Regions from separate parts of the Xanthomonas sp. NCPPB 3005 genome, predicted to be linked through region 2. Evidence: predicted binding sites of a transcription regulator. Region 2 holds the regulator's gene; the other holds the start of a gene.
What was found. Region 2 encodes FliA, which starts transcription of late flagellar genes. Its sites were predicted from a motif close to TAAAGTTTNNCNNNCNNNGGCCGATAA; they were not measured.
Positions count from the first base shown of each region.

Region 1: AB8810_RS05700 (methyl-accepting chemotaxis protein) is a predicted target of FliA. The motif match lies at 4,416-4,442, and genes of this name have one in related genera.

Region 1 is NZ_CP166096.2:1,315,076-1,323,425, reverse strand. It holds gene AB8810_RS05710 (DUF3999 domain-containing protein) at 173-1,537, opposite strand; gene AB8810_RS05705 (DUF2339 domain-containing protein) at 1,534-4,245, opposite strand; gene AB8810_RS05700 (methyl-accepting chemotaxis protein) at 4,497-5,573, shown strand; gene AB8810_RS05695 (NADP-dependent oxidoreductase) at 5,602-6,609, opposite strand; gene AB8810_RS05690 (hypothetical protein) at 6,606-7,043, opposite strand; gene AB8810_RS05685 (SDR family NAD(P)-dependent oxidoreductase) at 6,986-7,771, opposite strand; gene AB8810_RS05680 (SDR family oxidoreductase) at 7,812-8,350, opposite strand, start outside.
Region 2 is NZ_CP166096.2:2,888,120-2,896,469, reverse strand. It holds gene AB8810_RS12580 (flagellar motor protein) at 1-462, opposite strand, end outside; gene AB8810_RS12575 (chemotaxis protein CheA) at 784-2,517, opposite strand; gene AB8810_RS12570 (protein phosphatase CheZ) at 2,522-3,130, opposite strand; gene cheY (chemotaxis response regulator CheY) at 3,130-3,522, opposite strand; gene AB8810_RS12560 (RNA polymerase sigma factor FliA) at 3,541-4,290, opposite strand; gene AB8810_RS12555 (P-loop NTPase) at 4,287-5,171, opposite strand; gene flhF (flagellar biosynthesis protein FlhF) at 5,158-6,819, opposite strand; gene flhA (flagellar biosynthesis protein FlhA) at 6,990-8,350, opposite strand, start outside.

The DNA of each region.
Region 1 (8,350 bases), 1.6 Mb from region 2:
GCGCCAGCGCGCGCGGGCGGTGCCGAGGCGGGCATTGTCCGGCGTCGGCCGCGCAGCGGCAAATCGAGACATCGCGCGGCGTGCGGCCGCGGCTCGGCGGCGCGGGCAAAACCACGCGCGCACGGAGGTCGCCACGCCGCGACAGGCGCGTGGCGTGGCGGTGCCGAACCGATCAGCCCGCGCCGGGCGCGACCGGCTTGCGCAACAGGCTGAAGGCGAAACCGACCACGATCAATGCGCCGCCGACCAGCAGCGCCCACAGCAGCCAGGTCTTCCAGTCGCGCGGCGCGGCCGGCGCCTGCAGCGCGGCGGCGCCGGCCAGCGGGACCGCCGCGCCGAGCGTGGCGGTGGCCGGCGTCCATTGCGGGCCGCGTTGCGCACGCAGGGCCTGCAAGGTGGTCGCCAACGGCGCGGCAGCGCGCTGGGTGCGCGCGCTACCGGCGGCCAGCGCATAGGGCGGCGTGCCCTGGGCCAGGAAGATCAGCGTTTCCGGCTGGTAGCCCAGGCGCAGCGCCGGCCGCTGCCGGCCCGGATCCTGCGTGGCCAGCAGCCGCCAGTAGCGGTCACGCACCGGCTGGGTCAGCGCCTGCGGCGGCGAGCGGCTGGCGCCGGCGCCGACCTGATAGGCCACCCACGGCCCGGCCCGGTCCTGCCACGGCGCCTCGGCGCTGTCGCGGCTCTGCACGCGCCATTCGATCGCGCTGTTGCCGGGCAGCGCGATGTCGAGCTGCGCGACCGGATAGCGGCCGGGCGATACGAAGTCGAAGCTGTGCTGCGCCGGATCGGCGTGCAGCGCGTCCAGTTGCTGCCAGTGCCAGTCGGCGGCGACGGGCGCCGGCGCCAGTTCGGCTTCCACCCCTGTCAGTGTCGGCAGCGGCGGCGACGACAGCGGCAGCAGCCGCAGGTAGCGCACCTGGCGATCGATGGCGATGCGCAATTGCTGCAGGCGCTTGCCCTGGTTGGCCAGGTCGACCAGGGTCGCCTCCGGCACCAGCAGTTCCCAGTCGCGCAGATCGTCGCTGGCCTCGACCCGGTAGCGCGCCTGCCGCGGCTGTGCATCGGCGGCCCACTGCAGCGACAGCGCGCGCAACGGCTCGCGCAGCGCGCTGGCATCGATCAACCAACCCGCTTCGGCACTGGCCGTGGCGCTGCTGGCGATGCGGGTGCGGATGCGGCGCACGCTGCCGTCGGTATCGCGCTCGGCGATCAGCTCCAGGTTGTCCGCGCCGCCACCGGCCACGGCCGGCAGCGGGAACCAGGGCAGCGGCTGCCGGCGCGGCGTGGTCTCGGCCAGTTCGGCCGCGAACAGGGCCGCCGGCAGCGGGTCGCCGGCCGCGTTGAACACTTCCACGTCGCCCAGCGAGGCGAGGTGCGCGCTGCGGTACACCGCATCGTCGAGTTGCACGCGGTAGGCGCCGGCGGCCGGATCCTGCAGGGTCAGCGGCCATTGCTGCACGTAGTCGTCGCGCTGGCTGGCAGCGGAGGCCGCCACCGGCAGCAACGCCAGCAGCACAGCCGGAAAGATCAGGCGTTTCATGGATGGGCCTCCTCGGCCGGTTCGGTGGCGCGCGGCGGTGCCGGCGCGAAATAGCCGACCACGGTGCACAGCAGGCCGTAGGCGATGAACGAGGCGATGCCGGCGACGTTGCCGAGGTTGCCGCGATCCACCAGCAGCAGCTTGCCCAGTACCACCGCCATCAGCAGCGCGCCGGCCAGCCACAGGCCGCGCTGGCCGCGGCGCGAGCCGAGCACCCAGCCGAGCACGCCGAGCACGCTCCACACCACGGTCAGGCTGGTCTGCGCCACGCCGGCGGACAACAGCGACGCCCACGGCACCGGCGCCCAGTAGTGCACCGCATGCAGGGTCACGCTGGTGACCCACAGGAATCCGGCGGCGGCCAGCAGTTGCAGACGCTGGGCCCGCAACAGGGCCGGCGCGGTCGCCGACCACAGCCAGCGCGCGGCCAGCGCCACCGCCAGCAACTGACTCAGTTCCAGCGGATTGAGCAGCGGCACCCACGGCAGCGGCGCACTGGCGCCGGGCACGCACAGCGTCCACAGCCAGGCCAGGCCGAGCAGGCCGAAATAGCTGCCCTGCAGCGCCGTGCGGCAGCGGTCGAAGTCCGCCCCCAGCGGCGCGGCCAGCCACGGCCAGCGCAGCAGCGACAACGCCGCCGCGGCCAGCCATGGCGCCAGCAGCAACGCCCATTGCCAGCCCTCGGCCAGGGCGAAGCGCTGCGCCAGCCAGAGGCCGAGCAAGGACAGCACCGACGGCCACACCAGCCACCAGGCGAATTGCGCCGCCCGCGCCACCCAGCCGCCGCTGCCGCGCAGGCAGATCAGGCTGCGTACGCCGAGCACCGCGAACAGGGTCCAGGCCCAGGCGCCATGCCCGGCGAACGGCTGGCCGTGCGCGTCCGCCTGCAGCACCGCCAGCGGCAACGCGAGCAGCAGCCCGCCCAGCGTGGTCGCGGCCAGCGCGCGCGCCGGCCAGCGGCGCTGCGCCTCGGCGGCCAGCCAGCCGCTGAGCGCGACGAACGCCAGCAGCAGGTCGGCCTGCGCCGCGGCCGCGACGAAGCGTTCGATCTCGGCAATGCCAATGCCGCACCACCACGCCAGGCCCCACAGGTAATAGGCCAAGGCCGGGGTGTCGGCGCCGGCACGGCGATAGCTCCAGGCGCTGGCGAGACCGGCCAGGGCCAGCAGCGCACCGCTCATGAAGGTGGCATTGGCCACCGCCTGGGCGTCGTGCCAGGCCATGTCCAGCCCCAGCACGAAACCGATCGCCGCGGCCAATTGCAGGCCGGCGCCGGTGAACTGCGGCAGCCAGCGCTGCTGGCGCAGTCCCAGCCACACCAGCGCCGCGCCTTCCAGCGCGAAGATGCTGGCGGTGGCGCGCGCGGACAGCGCCAGCGGCACCGCCAGCGTGGCGAAGCCCACCGCCAGCAGCGCATAGGCCTGGCCGAGCACCGCGAAGCGTTCGCGCCGGATCAGCGCCGCGGCCAGCAGCGCATACACCGCCGCCAGGCCCAGCGCGCACAGCGCCAGCGGCAGGCCTTCGCCGCGCAGCAGCCCGGCCTGCAGCGAGAACGCCACCAGCGGCGTGCCGAACACCAGGCTGCCGTCGATCAGGTTGCCGCGCGTGGCCGGCTGGCGCCGCGCGTACAGGATCGGGATCAGCAGGTAGAAGGCGAAGAACAGCAGCAGGAACGGCTCGGTGCTGGCGAACTTCGCCGGCTGGTATTGCAGCACGCCCCACAGCGTGCCGATGCCGAAGGTGAAGCCGAACCCGAGCAGGTTGAGCACCCGCCACGGCCGATACCAGGCGATCGCGAACACCGCCGCGTTCAACACCGCGTAATAGGAGAACAGCCCGACATGGTTGCCGCTGCCGGTGGACAGCCAGATCGGCGCCAGGAACCCGGCCAGCGTGGCCAGTACCGCCAGCGTGCGCGATTCCTGCACGACCGCCAGCACGCACATGCTGGCCACCAGCACGATGCTCAGCGCGAACGCGGCGCTGGCCGGAATCAGCCCGGACAGCTTGAACGCGGCGAACACCGTCAGCAGCAACACACCGATCGCGCCGCCCTGCAACGCCAGCGCGAAGCTGCGCTTGCGTTCGCGCTGGCGCCAGCCGAAGCCCAGGCCCGCCAGCGCAGTTGCGGCGATGCCGGCATAGCGCAGCTGGATCGGCATGCGCAGCCAACCCTGGTCGCCGGCGTACTTCAGCAGCGCGGCGACGCCGGCCAGCAGCACCAGCATGCCGATCTTGACCGGCACGTTGCCTTCGGTGAACCAGCGCTTGGTGCCGGCCAGCAGCCGCTCGATCGGATCCGGACCGCGCGGTGCCGGCGGCAGTGGCGCGGCGACGGGATCCGCTGCCGCGTTAGCCATGGCGGTCGGCGCGATGAACGGCGGCGGAAGCGGCGGCGGCGTAGGCGCTACCGAAGCGACGAAGGCGGCCACGGCGGACGGACGTTCCTCTGCAACACCGCCGTCGGCGAACCGCGCATCGCGCTCGCCATCGTTCTCGAAGCCGGCATCGGTGTCATCGACATCGTCGGCCGCGTCGAATCGGGTCGCGGCGTGCACCGCCTGCGGCACCGCGCCGTGCAGGTGCGCCAGCTGCAGTTCCAGCGCCGCCACGCGCCGGCGCACGCCCGCCAGCGCCACCAGCATCACGATCATCAGGATCGGCACCGCCAATACCGCCACCACCACCAACACGATCAACGCTTCCATCCGGACTCCATGCCCAAGCCGGCACGGCGCTGGGCGGCGTACCAATGGTCCGGCGGCGCCGGTCCTGGGGCAGATGGTAGACGAGTTCGGCCTCGCCGCGGCCGCGCCGGCGGCGGCGCAACCCAGGCGCGGCAACGCATCCCGGCAATGCAGGCCGACGGAATCGGCGCTAAAGCCGGTGCATTCTCGGCCGCTACCTCCCTTATCCCACGTTGCGTCCGCTGTTCCCTCCCCTCCCACCGACAGCACCAATGAACCTGCCAGCCAAGCCCGCAGAAGCGGGAATCGACGACCATATCCGCTCCGTGGTCGGCCTGTCCGACCAACTGCTCGGGCAGCTGCGCCGTTCGTTGCAGCGCATCGACGAGATCAACCGCACCACCCACGTGATCTCGATGAATGCCCGCATCGAATCGGCACGGATCGGCCAGGCCGGGCGCGGCTTCAGCGTCATCGCGCAGGAAATGGACGTGCTGTCGCGGCGCGTCGCCGACGCCACCCAGGACCTGGACAAGGTCGCCGCCAGTACCAGCGCCGACATGCGCCACACCCTGCAGCGGCTGGAAGACGATGTGCGCCGCACGCGCCTGAGCGAACTGGCGCTGAGCAACATCGACCTGATCGATCGCAACCTCTACGAACGCAGCTGCGACGTGCGTTGGTGGGCGACCGATGCGGCCATCGTCGCTGCCGCGCGCCCTGGCCGCGGCGACGACGCACTCGCCTACGCGTCGCGGCGCATGGGCCAGATCCTGGATTCGTACACCGTCTACTTCGACCTGGTGCTGGCCGGCACCGACGGCCGCATCCTCGCCAACGGCCGGCCGCAGCAGTACGCCTCGGCCGGCAGCGACGTGTCCGGGCAGGCCTGGTTCGAAGACGCCACGCGCACCCGCAGCGGCGAGGAATTCGGCTTCCAGGACGTGCACGCCAGCACCCTGGCCGATGGCGAACGCGTGCTGGTGTACTCGTGCACGGTGCGCGACGGCGGCCGCGTCGACGGCCGCGTGCTGGGCGTGCTCGGCATCGTGTTCCGCTGGGACGCGCTGGCGCAGACGGTGGTCCAGCGCACGCCGCTGTCGGAACAGGAATGGGGCCGCAGCCGGGTCTGCATCGTCGACCAGCGCGGCCAGGTCCTGGCCGATTCGGCCGGGCGCATGCTGCAGGAGCGGATCGAATTCCAGGGCCGCGACGCGCTGTTCAAGCAACCGCGCGGCGCCGTGCTGAGCGACCTCGACGGGCGCCCGCACTGCATCGCGCACGCAGCCTCGCCCGGCTACGAAACCTATCGCACCGGCTGGCATTCGCTGATTCTGCAGGCGCTGTAGCGCGACGCGGGCGCAGGTCGGCCAACGCTCAGCGCTGGCCGACCCTGATCACCACCTTGCCCTTGGCACGTCCGCTCTCGACGTAGGCCAGGGCCTGCGCGGTCGCCTCCAACGGGAACACCCGATCCATCACCGGCCTGATGCTGCCGGCCTCGATCAACGCGCCGATCTCGCGCAACTGGTCGCCGTTGGCGGTCATGAACAGGAAGGCGTAGCCGACCCCGTGCCGCCTGGCCTTTTTGCGGATGCCGCTGCTCAGCAGACGGATCGCCTGCCGCAACGGCCATACCAGGCCTTGTCGCGCGGCGAAGTCCGGGTCCGGCGGGCCGGAGATGGAAATGAGCTGGCCGCCGGGCTTCAGCACGCGCAGGGATTTCTCCAGCACGTCGCTGCCCAGGCTGTGCAGGACCACGTCGTAGCCGTGCACGACGGTCTCGAAGTCCTGCGAGCGGTAGTCGATGACGAGGTCGGCGCCCAGCGCCTTCACCCAAGCGACGTTGCCGGTGCCGGTGGTGGTCGCGACGAAGGCGCCGAGGTGCTTGGCGAGCTGGATGGCGATGCTGCCGACGCCGCCGGAGCCGGCATGGATCAGCACCTTCTGTCCCTTCTGCAGCCGCGCCATCTCCACCAGGGCCTGCCACGCGGTCAGCGCGACCAGCGGAACCGAGGCGGCTTCCTCCATGCCGAGGTTGGCGGGCTTCAATGCCAGCGCGCTTTCCCTGACCGCGATGCGTTCGGCGAAGCTGCCGATGCGCGTCTGGTCGGGACGCGCATACACCGCGTCGCCCGGCTTGAAGCGGCGCACGCCGGCTCCGACCCGCAGCACCACGCCGGCCACGTCGTTGCCCAGCACCAGCGGAAAGCGGTACGGCAGGATCAGCTTGAACTCGCCCTTGCGGATCTTCGCGTCGAGCAGGTTGACGCCGGCGGCATGCACCTCGACCAGCACCTCGTCGTCGCGCACCTCCGGTTCGGGCAGCTCGCCGATCCGGCCTGGATGCTTGTTGCCATAGCCTTCGATGAAGAACGCCTTCATGATTTTCCCCCGACGAAAACGAACGCAAGGACGAACACGGTTTCGAGCACGACCGCGACCAGGATCCCGCGGCCCGCGTGCTCGCTGGCCAGTTCGCCGACGCCCAGCACCGCCAGCAACGAACAGGCGGTAACGAAGCCTGCCACCAGCGCCGAACGCGCCGGCGATGGCGCCGCGCCGCGCGCCATGAACAACATCACGCTCAGGCCCGCATACAGCGCGGCCCCGCGTCGCGCCATCAGCTCGGCCGACGGCGAAGCGCCGATGCCCCAGTTCGCCAGCATCGCGTCCGGCGAGAACATCCAGGTGCAGGCGATCGCCAGGAACAGCAGCGAGGCCAGGACCGACAGCGAGCGGAAACCCAGCCGCATGGCGCTCACCGGTTGAGGATGCGGGACAGCACGGCCTGGTGGATCCAGCGCGGCGTCGCCCACATGAAGACCGCGTTCAACCTGTTGATCAGCCCGGGCACCACGCTGATGCGGCCGGCATCCAGCGCGCGCATGCCGGCCCGCACCACCGGCGGGGTCTGCATCATCAACGCATTCAACTGGGGCGTGATCCGCTGCTGGGCGACACGCGCGAATCCGGTGTCGGTCAGCCCCGGGCACAGCGTGGTGACGGTGACGCCATCGCGCGCGAACTCGCGATGCAGCGCCTCGCCCAGGCGCAGCACGTAGGCCTTCGCGGCCGAATACACCGCGAAGTTCTCCACGCCCTGGTAGGCCAGCAGGCTGGCCACCTGCAGGATCTTGCCGCGCCGGCGCCGGCGCATGTCCTGGCCGAACAGATGGGTCATCGCGGTCAGGCTGGCGATGTCCAGCTGGATCATCGACAGCGCCGGCTCCAGGTCGCCATCCAGGAACGGCCCCTGCAGGCCGTGCCCGGCATTGTTGACCAGCACCTCGACCTCGATGCCGCGCGCGTGCAGGCCGGCGTGGAGCCGGCGCACGGCCGCGATCTGCGACAGATCGACCTGCTCGACGAGGACCTCCACACCGTGCCGCTGCCGCAACGCCTGCGCCAGCGCATCGAGCCGGTCCAGGCGCCGCGCGACCAGGATCAGCCGGTGGCCGCGCGCCGCGTACTGCCTGGCGAACTCCTCGCCGAATCCACTCGATGCGCCGGTGATCAGCACCCAGCTATCGCGTTGCGTTTCCATGATGATCGCCTCGATCGCGGCAGGTGCGGGACTGCAGGCTTCAGGCCGCCGGCCGGTAGCGTTGCGCGGCATTGGCCTGCCGGATGCTGCCCAGCAGCGCTTGCCGGGCGCCGTCCAGCGCGTCCCAGCGGTCGGCGTCGTGCAGCGGCGGGATGCTCACCAACTCGCGGCGATCGAAGCCGATCAGCGCCGCATCGACCAGCTCTTCCACGTCCATCACCTCGGCCAGCGTGTTGACGTCGATGCCCGCGCGCTCCCAGATCTCGGTGCGGGTGGCCGCCGGAAGCACCGCCTGCACGTACACGCCCTTGGGCGCCAGTTCCAGGCTCATGCCCTGCGACAGGAACAGCACGAAGGCCTTGCTCGCGCCGTACACGGTCATGCCGAATTCCGGCGCCAGGCCGACCACCGAGCCGATGTTGACGATCGCGCCGCTGCCGGACTGCGCCAGCCGCGGCGCGATCGCCAGCGCCAGCCGCGTCGGCGCGGTGGTGTTGAGCGCCAGCAGGCGTTCGACGCCGTCCGCCGTCTGCTCGGCGAAGCCGCCGGATTGGGCCATGCCGGCGTTGTTGATCAGGA
Region 2 (8,350 bases):
CGGCGCATAGATGCCCATGCCTTCGAACACCTTGGCCGCGGCCAGGTCGCAGTGTTCCTGGCCGTCCAGGTCGATTTCCAGCATGTGCCGGATCGATTCCGGCTCCACCCCGTCGACCAGCATCTGCAGGCCCTTGCGCACGAACGGGTCGTGCTGCTGCTGCACCTGGTTCTCCAGGCCGAGCAGGCCCTGGCGGCGGGCGATGTTGCTCCACTCCACGATCTGCTGCAGCAGCGCCTGGCGATCGCTGGCCGGCGGATGCAGGATCCACTTGGCGATCTGGAACGCGCGCTTGAACACCGCCGGCGGGGTATGCACCAGGATCGCGGCGACGGTGCCGACGATCACGATCACGAACGCGGCCGGCGACCACAGCGCCGACACGCCGGCGCCCTTGAGGATGCTGCCGCCGACCAGCGAGGCGATCGCCAACAGCAAGCCAATGAGACTGAGTTTGTCCATGCAGAAACTATCGGCAGCGAGGGGAGGGACTTGATGGGACGGCCGGGATTGGGGAGTCCGGAGTGGGGATTCGAGGCGCCCGGCCGTCGGCTGTCGAGCCGCGGATCGGCGCGCGCGCGGCACCCTGCAGGAGCGGCTTCAGCCGCGACGCGTTACCGGTAAGGCGTCGCGGCTGAAGCCGCTCCTACAGGAGCGCGCGGCGGGAAACCGACGTTGAACTTACCGGCAGGTCGATGACACTTTGGGCATCGGAGCGCCCGCCAGCGATCCGCACCGGGACCGCCTTCAAATCCCCAATCCCGACTCCCCAATCCCGGCTTCTCAGCTCTTCAACCCGTCCACATCCAGGATCAACGCCAGCCGGCCATCGCCGATCAGGGTCGCGCCGGCGTAGCCGGGCAGGCCGCGCAGTGCGCGCGGCAGCGGCTTGATCACCACTTCCTCGCGGCCGCGGACCTGGTCCACGACCAGGCCCATGCGCGATTCGCCGGCCTGCAGCACCACCACGGTCAGCAGCGGCAGTTCCGGCGCTTCGATGTTCAACCAGTGACGCAGGTCCACCAGCGGCAAGGTGTGCGATTGCCGGTCGAGCACGGCGCGGCCGTCGAACCAGCCCAGCGCGCGGCGCGGCGCGTGCAGCACTTCCACCACGCGCGCCAGCGGCAGCGCATAGACGGTGTCGCCGGCCTGCACCAGCAGGGTCGGCAGGATCGCCAGGGTCAGCGGCACGCGGATCAGGAAGCGGCTGCCGCGGCCCAGTTCGGACTGGATCTGGATCTGCCCGCTGAGTTCGCGGATGCGCGACTGCACCACGTCCATGCCGACGCCGCGGCCGGAGATGTCGGTGACTTCGGACTTGGTCGAGAAACCGGGCAGGAACACCAGGTGCAGGCATTCCTCGGTGGTCAGCCGCGCGGCGGCCTCCGGATCGATCAGGCCTTTTTCGCGCGCCTTCTGCCGCAGGCGTTCGGGGTCGATGCCGGCGCCGTCGTCCTGCACTTCGATGCTGACGTAGTCGCCTTCCTGCTGCGCCGACAGGCGTACGTGGCCGCCGCGCGGCTTGCCGGTGGCTTCGCGCAGCGCCGGCGTCTCGATGCCGTGATCGATCGCGTTGCGCACCAGGTGCACCAGCGGATCGGCCAGCGCCTCGACCAGATTGCGGTCCAGTTCGGTGTCGGCGCCGATCAGTTCCAGGTCCACCTCCTTGTTCAGGGAGCGGGCGACGTCGCGCGCGACCTTGGGGAAGCGCGAGAACACCTTGCCGACCGGCTGCATGCGGGTGCGCATCACCGCCGATTGCAGGCGCGAGGTGGCGATGTCCAGGCTGCTGACCGCGCGGTCCAGTTCTTCGTCGCGCAGGCGCACGCGCAGGGTCTTGAGCCGGTTGCGCGACAGCACCAGTTCGCCGATCAGGTTGACGATCGCGTCCAGGCGCTTGGTGTCCACGCGCACGGTGTGTTCGGGTTCTGCGGCCTTGCCGGGCGCAGCGGCGGGCTTGGCGCTGGGCGCCGGCCGCGGCGCGGCGGCCGGCACCGGCAGCGCGGCCGGCGCGGCACCGCCGTGCAACTGGTCGAGCAACGCTTCGAATTCGTCGTCGTCGATCATGTCGCCGTTGCCGCCTGCGGCGGGCGGCGGCGCGGCGACGGCGGCCTTGGCGCTGGGCGCGGCGGTCTCTTCGCCGCTGGTGGCGAACTGCGCGATCAGCTGTTGCGGCGCGCGCGGCGGTTCGCTGCCGCTGCCGAACGCGTCGAGCATCGATTGCAGGTAGTCCAGCGACTGCTGCGCGGCGTCGAAGTGCCGCGCCTGCAGGGTGGCCTGGCCGGCACGGGCCTGGCCCAGGGTGTCCTCGGCGGCGTGGCACAGCTCGACCATCGGGGTGATCGCCAGGAACCCGGCGCCGCCCTTGAGCGTGTGGAAACCGCGGAACACCGCGTTGAGCTGGTCGCTGTCCTCTGGCGCCTGCTCCAGCGACACCAACTGCTCGCCGAGCCGGTCCAGGATTTCCTGGGCCTCGATGATGAAGTCGGCAGCGATGTCGTCGGGCACGGCGCTCATCGGATTACAGCCCCAGTCCGGACAGCAGGTCGTCGGCGTCGTTCTGCGACACGCCGTGGCGGTCCAGCCCGGCCAGCGCCGGGCCGGCCAGGCTGCCGTCGGGCTTCTTGTCTTCCTTCGGCGGCAGGCCGAGCGCGCCGAAGCCCTCGTGCACGCGGCGCACGATGGTCGCCACGCGGCGGATGATCTGCCCGGTCAGGTCCTGGAAGCTCTGCGCCAGGGCCATCTCGGTGAGGTTGTGGCGGATCTTGTCGAGGATCTCGCCCTGGTCGCCGGTCAGGCCGCCGGCGCGCAGCTGGTCGGCCAGCGCGCGGCATTCCTCGGCCAGGTCCAGGGTGCGGTGACTGGCCTGTTCGGTCATCGCCACCACGTGGTCCAGGCGCGAGCAGGCGTCGTCCAGCTCGCCGGCTTCGGAGGGGATGGTGGGCAGCTCGCCGAGCGCCTGGCCCAGGTCGCGCGCCAGCCGGCTCAGGCCCTGCATCATCGGCCGCGTGCGCCACGCGGCGAGCGTGTCGATTTCCTTGCGCCAGGCGGTTTCGTCGCCGCGCTCCAGTGCGTCCAGCGCACCTTGCAGGCGTTCGATCAGGGCGCTGCGTTCGGCGGTGGCTTGCATCAGGCGGTCGCTCCAAGGCGTTCGAAGATCTTGCCCAGCTTCTCCTGCAGCGTCTGCGCGGTGAACGGCTTGATGATGTAGCCGTTCACGCCGCACTGCGCCGCCTCGATGATCTGCTCGCGCTTGGCCTCGGCGGTCACCATCAGCACCGGCAGGTGCTTGAGCTTGTCGTCGGCACGGATGTTGCGCAGCAGGTCGATGCCGGTCATGCCGGGCATGTTCCAGTCGGTGACCACGAACTCGAACGGTGCCGAGCGCAGTGCCGCCAGCGCACTGTTGCCGTCTTCGGCCTCTGCAGTGTTGGTGAAGCCCAGATCGCCGAGCAGATTCTTGACGATGCGCCGCATCGTCGAGAAATCGTCCACGATCAAAATCCGCATGTTCTTGTTCACCGCTAACTCCCTTGGGTCTTATTCTTCGTCTTCCAGGCCGGCGTCCGCCGCTTCGAACGCTTTCAAGCGTCCGCGCAAGCGTACCGTGGCCTGGCCGTGGATCTGGCAGACGCGCGACTCGCTGACACCGAGCACCGCGCCGATTTCCTTCAAGTTCAATTCTTGTTCGTAGTACAGCGACAGTACCAGCTGCTCGCGCTCGGGCAGCTGCGCGATCGCCTTGCCCAGTTCGCGCCCGAACTCGCTGCGCTCCAGCATCTGCTGCGGATTGGGCCCGCCCTTGGCGATGGTGTCCAGCTCGCCGTGGTCTTCGACCCGCGACTCCAGGCTCAGCACCTGGCCGCGCGCGGCATCTTCCATCAATCGCAGGTATTCGGGAAGCGGCATGTCCATCGCCGCGGCCACTTCGTTGGCGGCGGCGGCGCGGCCGGTGCTCTGCTCGATCTTGCGGATCGCCGAGGCGGCGTCGCGGGCGCGGCGGTGCACCGAACGCGGCACCCAGTCGCCGCGGCGGATCTCGTCGATCATCGAGCCGCGGATGCGGATCGAGGCGTAGGTCTCGAACGAGGCGCCCTGGTCGGCGTCGTAGCTGCGCGAGGCCTCGATCAGGCCGATCATGCCGGCCTGGATCAGGTCGTCGATCTCGACGCTGGCCGGCAGCCGCGCCGCCAGGTGGTGGGCGATGCGCCGCACCAGGTCCGAATGCTGGGCGATGTAGTCGTTGGAACTGTTGCGCTGCACGGCGCGGTACTGGGCGGCGGCGTTCATGCGGCGACCCCCCGCTGGATGATCCGTTCGACGAAGAACTCGACGTTGCCGCGCGGCACGGTCGGGGCCTGCCAGCGCGAGGTGCGGCGGGCGATCTCGGCGATCGCCTGCGCCGACGGGCTGGACGGGTAGGCCTTGACCACCGGCTGCTGGCGCTGCACCGCCAGGCGCAGCCAGTCGTCCTGCGGCACGCAGCCCAGGTAGTTCAGCGACACGTCGCCGAGGAACTTCTCGCACACCCGGCTCAGCTTGTCGTACAGCAGGCGGCCTTCGTTGAGGTCGCGGACCATGTTGGCGACGATCTGCACCCGGTCCACGCCGCGTTCGCGCGACAGCACCTTGATCAGCGCGTAGGCGTCGGTGATCGAGGCCGGCTCGTCGCAGACCACCACCACCGCGTCCTGCGCGGCCTGGCAGAAGGTCAGCACGCTGTCGGTGATGCCGGCGGCGGTGTCGATGATCATCACGTCCAGCTCGCGCTTGAGCTCGGAGAACACGTTGACCAGGCCGACGTGCTGGGCCGGCGGCAGCTCGGCCATGTGCCGGCGACCGGAGGCGGCGGGCACCACCATCAGCCCGTTGGGCATGTCGATCAGCACCTCTTCCAGGGTGCAGCGCCCGGCGACCAGGTCGGCCAGGGTGAACTTGGGGGTCAGCCCGAGCAGCACGTCGACGTTGGCCAGGCCGAGGTCGGCGTCCAGCAGCAGGGTGCGCTTGCCCATATCGGCCAGCGCCATCGACAGGTTGACCGAGATGTTGGTCTTGCCGACGCCGCCCTTGCCGCCGGTCACGGCGATCGTGCGCACCGGGCCGAGCGGTTCGCTGCGCGTTGCCGACAGGGGGAAGGCATTGGTCAGATTGGCGTAATCACGCGACGGCATGGTTCTGCTCCGGAGTACAGGGCTTATCGGCAGCGCGCCGCAAATCTTCAAGGCGCAATACCAGGCTGGCGGCGTTGGCGCGGTGCAGGTCGTCCGGCACGCGCTGACCATCGGTCACCCAGGTGATGGGAAGCCGGTGGTCCGCGACCACCGACAGGGCACTGCCAAACCGCCCGGTTTCATCCAGCTTGGTCAAGATCACCCCCTGCGGATCGGCGCCGGCAAACCGGCGCACCACCTCGTCCAGGTCGGAGAAATGAGCGTTGGCAGGGAGTACTAGCAAGGACCGGACCACTCGCGAGGCGCGCAGCCAGTGCAGCTGTGCGGCCAGGGCGCGGTCGCGCTGGCCCATGCCGGCGGTGTCGATCAGCACCAGCTTGTAGTCGCGCAGGCGCTCCAGCAGCTGCTGCAGGGCGGCGTCGCTGTCGGCCTCGTGCACGGCGATGCCGAGCTGGCGGCCGTAGCTGTGCAGCTGTTCGCGGCCGCCGACGCGGATGGTGTCGGTGGTGACCAGGGCCACGTCGCGGGCGGCGTGGCGCTCCAGGAAGCGCGAGGCCAGCTTGGCGATGGTGGTGGTCTTGCCGGCGCCGGTGGGGCCGATCAGGGCGATCACGCCGCCTTCCTCGATCGGGTCCAGCGGGGCAATCGGCAGGCGCTTGGACAGCAGCCCCAGCATCAGCCCGCGGCCGCGGTGCAGTTCCAGGTCGGCGGGGATCTGCATCACCACGTCGCGGGTCAGGCCGCTGTCGAAGCCGTAGTCGTCCATCAGCTCCAGCGCCTGGGCGCGCACCGGCGAGCCGCGCAGGCGTTCGTCGGTGAGCCGGTTCATCTCGCGCTCGATCATCTGCCGCATCAGCGCCAGTTCGTCGCGCAGCTGAGTCAATTGTTCGTCGTTCTGCACGCCGGGGAAGCTCGCCACCGGCGCCAGCGTCGGCGGCGCCGGGATCCCGGCGCTGGCCGCCGGCGCCGCGGCCGGCAGCGGCACCACGTTCGCGGCGCCCGGCGCGGCGGCCGGGGTCAGCGACACGGCGGCGATGTCCTCGAGCCAGGCCGGCACGTCGGCGGCGATCGCGGCGGCGCTGGCAGCGGCGGCCGGGGCGGCGAACGGGCTGGGCATCGGCACGCTGATCGGTGCGTTGCGGAACACGTCCTCGGGAATGCGGAATTCGGCGAAGGGGGCGGCTGGCTGGGCCGGGGCAGGGGCCCGCGGCGCGGCGGCGGGGCGGCTCGGCGCCGGCGCGGTGCCTGCGGGCATCGCCGAGGCGGCGATCGCGGCGGGCTGGGTCAGCGGCCGCGCCGGCGCGGCCTGCGCCACGCTCGCGCTGCTGCCGGCGCCGGCCATGGCGGCGGCCGGGGCGCGGCGCTCGCTGATCGCGGCCATCATCGCCATCGCCGGGTTGGCGGCGGCCTTGGCCGCACGCGGCGCCGGATTGGCGGCCGACACCTGCAGCCGCGGCGCCGCCTCTTCCGGACGCGCCGCGTCCAGCGCCTGCTGCACCAGGGCTTCGTCGTAGTTGCTGGCGGCGACGATCTCGATGCCCTCGTCGGTGCGCCGGTTGGACAGGATCACCGCATCCGGACCGTGCTCGTCGCGGACCATGCGGAACGCGGTGCGCATGTCGGGGGCTACGAAGCGTTTGATCTTCATGGGTGAACGCCGGGAATAGTGAATCGGGAATGGGGAATGGATGCGATGCCTGCGCCGGTGTCTGGCGGGCCGCGATGCCTGGTGCTGGTTGCTGTGGTCTTGCTCATTGCTCTCTCCGCTGCGGGGACGATGTTGCGATTCCCCATTCCCTGTTCCCGATTCCCGTCACCTCAGCTGATCGTCCCGACCAGCTTCAGCCGCTTGTCTTCCGGTACCTCGCTGTAGGACAGCACCGACAGCGAGGGGACGCTGTGGCGGACCAGCCTGGCCAGCGCGGCGCGGACTTGCGCCGGGACCAGCACCACCGCCGGTTCGTTGCGGGCTTCCTGCTTGCTGACGCATTCGGCCAGGCTCTGGTGCAGTCGCTCGGCCAGGCCGGGTTCCAGCGCGGCACCGTTGCCTTGGGTAGAGTCTTGCAAGACACGTTCCAATTGCGGGGCCAGGGTGAACACCGGCAGCTCCGCCGACATTCCGGCGATTTCCTGGACGATGAAACGGCCCAGCGCATTGCGCACCGCCGCGGTCAACGCGCCGGGTTCCTGACTCTGCGGGGCGTGCTCGACCAGCGCCTCGACGATCTTGCGCAGCTGCCGCACCGGAATCTTCTCGATCAGCAGGTTCTGCAGCACGCGCACCACCACCGACAGCGGCAGCGCCTTCGGGGTGAGGTCCTCGACCAGCTTCGGCGCGCTCTTGGCCAGGGTGGCCAGCAGCTGCTGCACCTCTTCGTGGCCGAGCAGTTCCGGGGCGTGCTCGCGGATCAGGTGCGACAGGTGGGTGGCGATCACGGTGGCCGGGTCGACCACGGTGTAGCCCATGGTCTCGGCCTGGGCGCGCTGGTGCGGCTGGATCCAGATCGCGTCCAGGCCGAACGCGGGGTCCTTGCCGGCGATGCCGTCGATCTTGCCCAGCGCGCCGCCCGGGTCCAGCGCCAGTTCGCGATCGGGGTGGATGTCGGCGGTGGCCACCGGCACCCCGTGCACCAGCAGGCGGTAGGCGTTGGCCGGCAGCTCCAGGTTGTCGCGGATGTGCACCGGCGGGATCAGGAAGCCGATGTCCTGGGTCAGCTTGCGGCGCACGCCCTTGATCCGCGCCATCAGTTCGCCGCCCTGGGCCTTGTCCACCAGCGGGATCAGCCGGTAGCCGACCTCCAGGCCCAGCGGATCGATCGGGCGCAGTTCGTCCCAGCCCAGTTCGGCGTTGGCCTGCGCGCCGGCGCTGGCCGCCTGCTGCGCCGGATCCGGCTTGGCTTCTTCCGGCAGCAGGCTGCGCTTCCACATCTTCCAGGCCAGCAGGCCCAGGATCAGCGCCAGCGTCAAGAAAGCGACGTTGGGCATGCCCGGGACCAGGCCGACCAGGCCCAGGATCGCCGCGGCCACCGCCAGCGCTTTGTGCTGGCCGAACACCTGGCCCATCATCGAGGCGCCCATGTCCTGCGAGCGCGAGGCGCGGGTGACCAGCATCGCCACCGCCGAGGACACCAGCAGCGCCGGCAGCTGCGCCACCAGGCCGTCGCCGATCGACAGCAGGG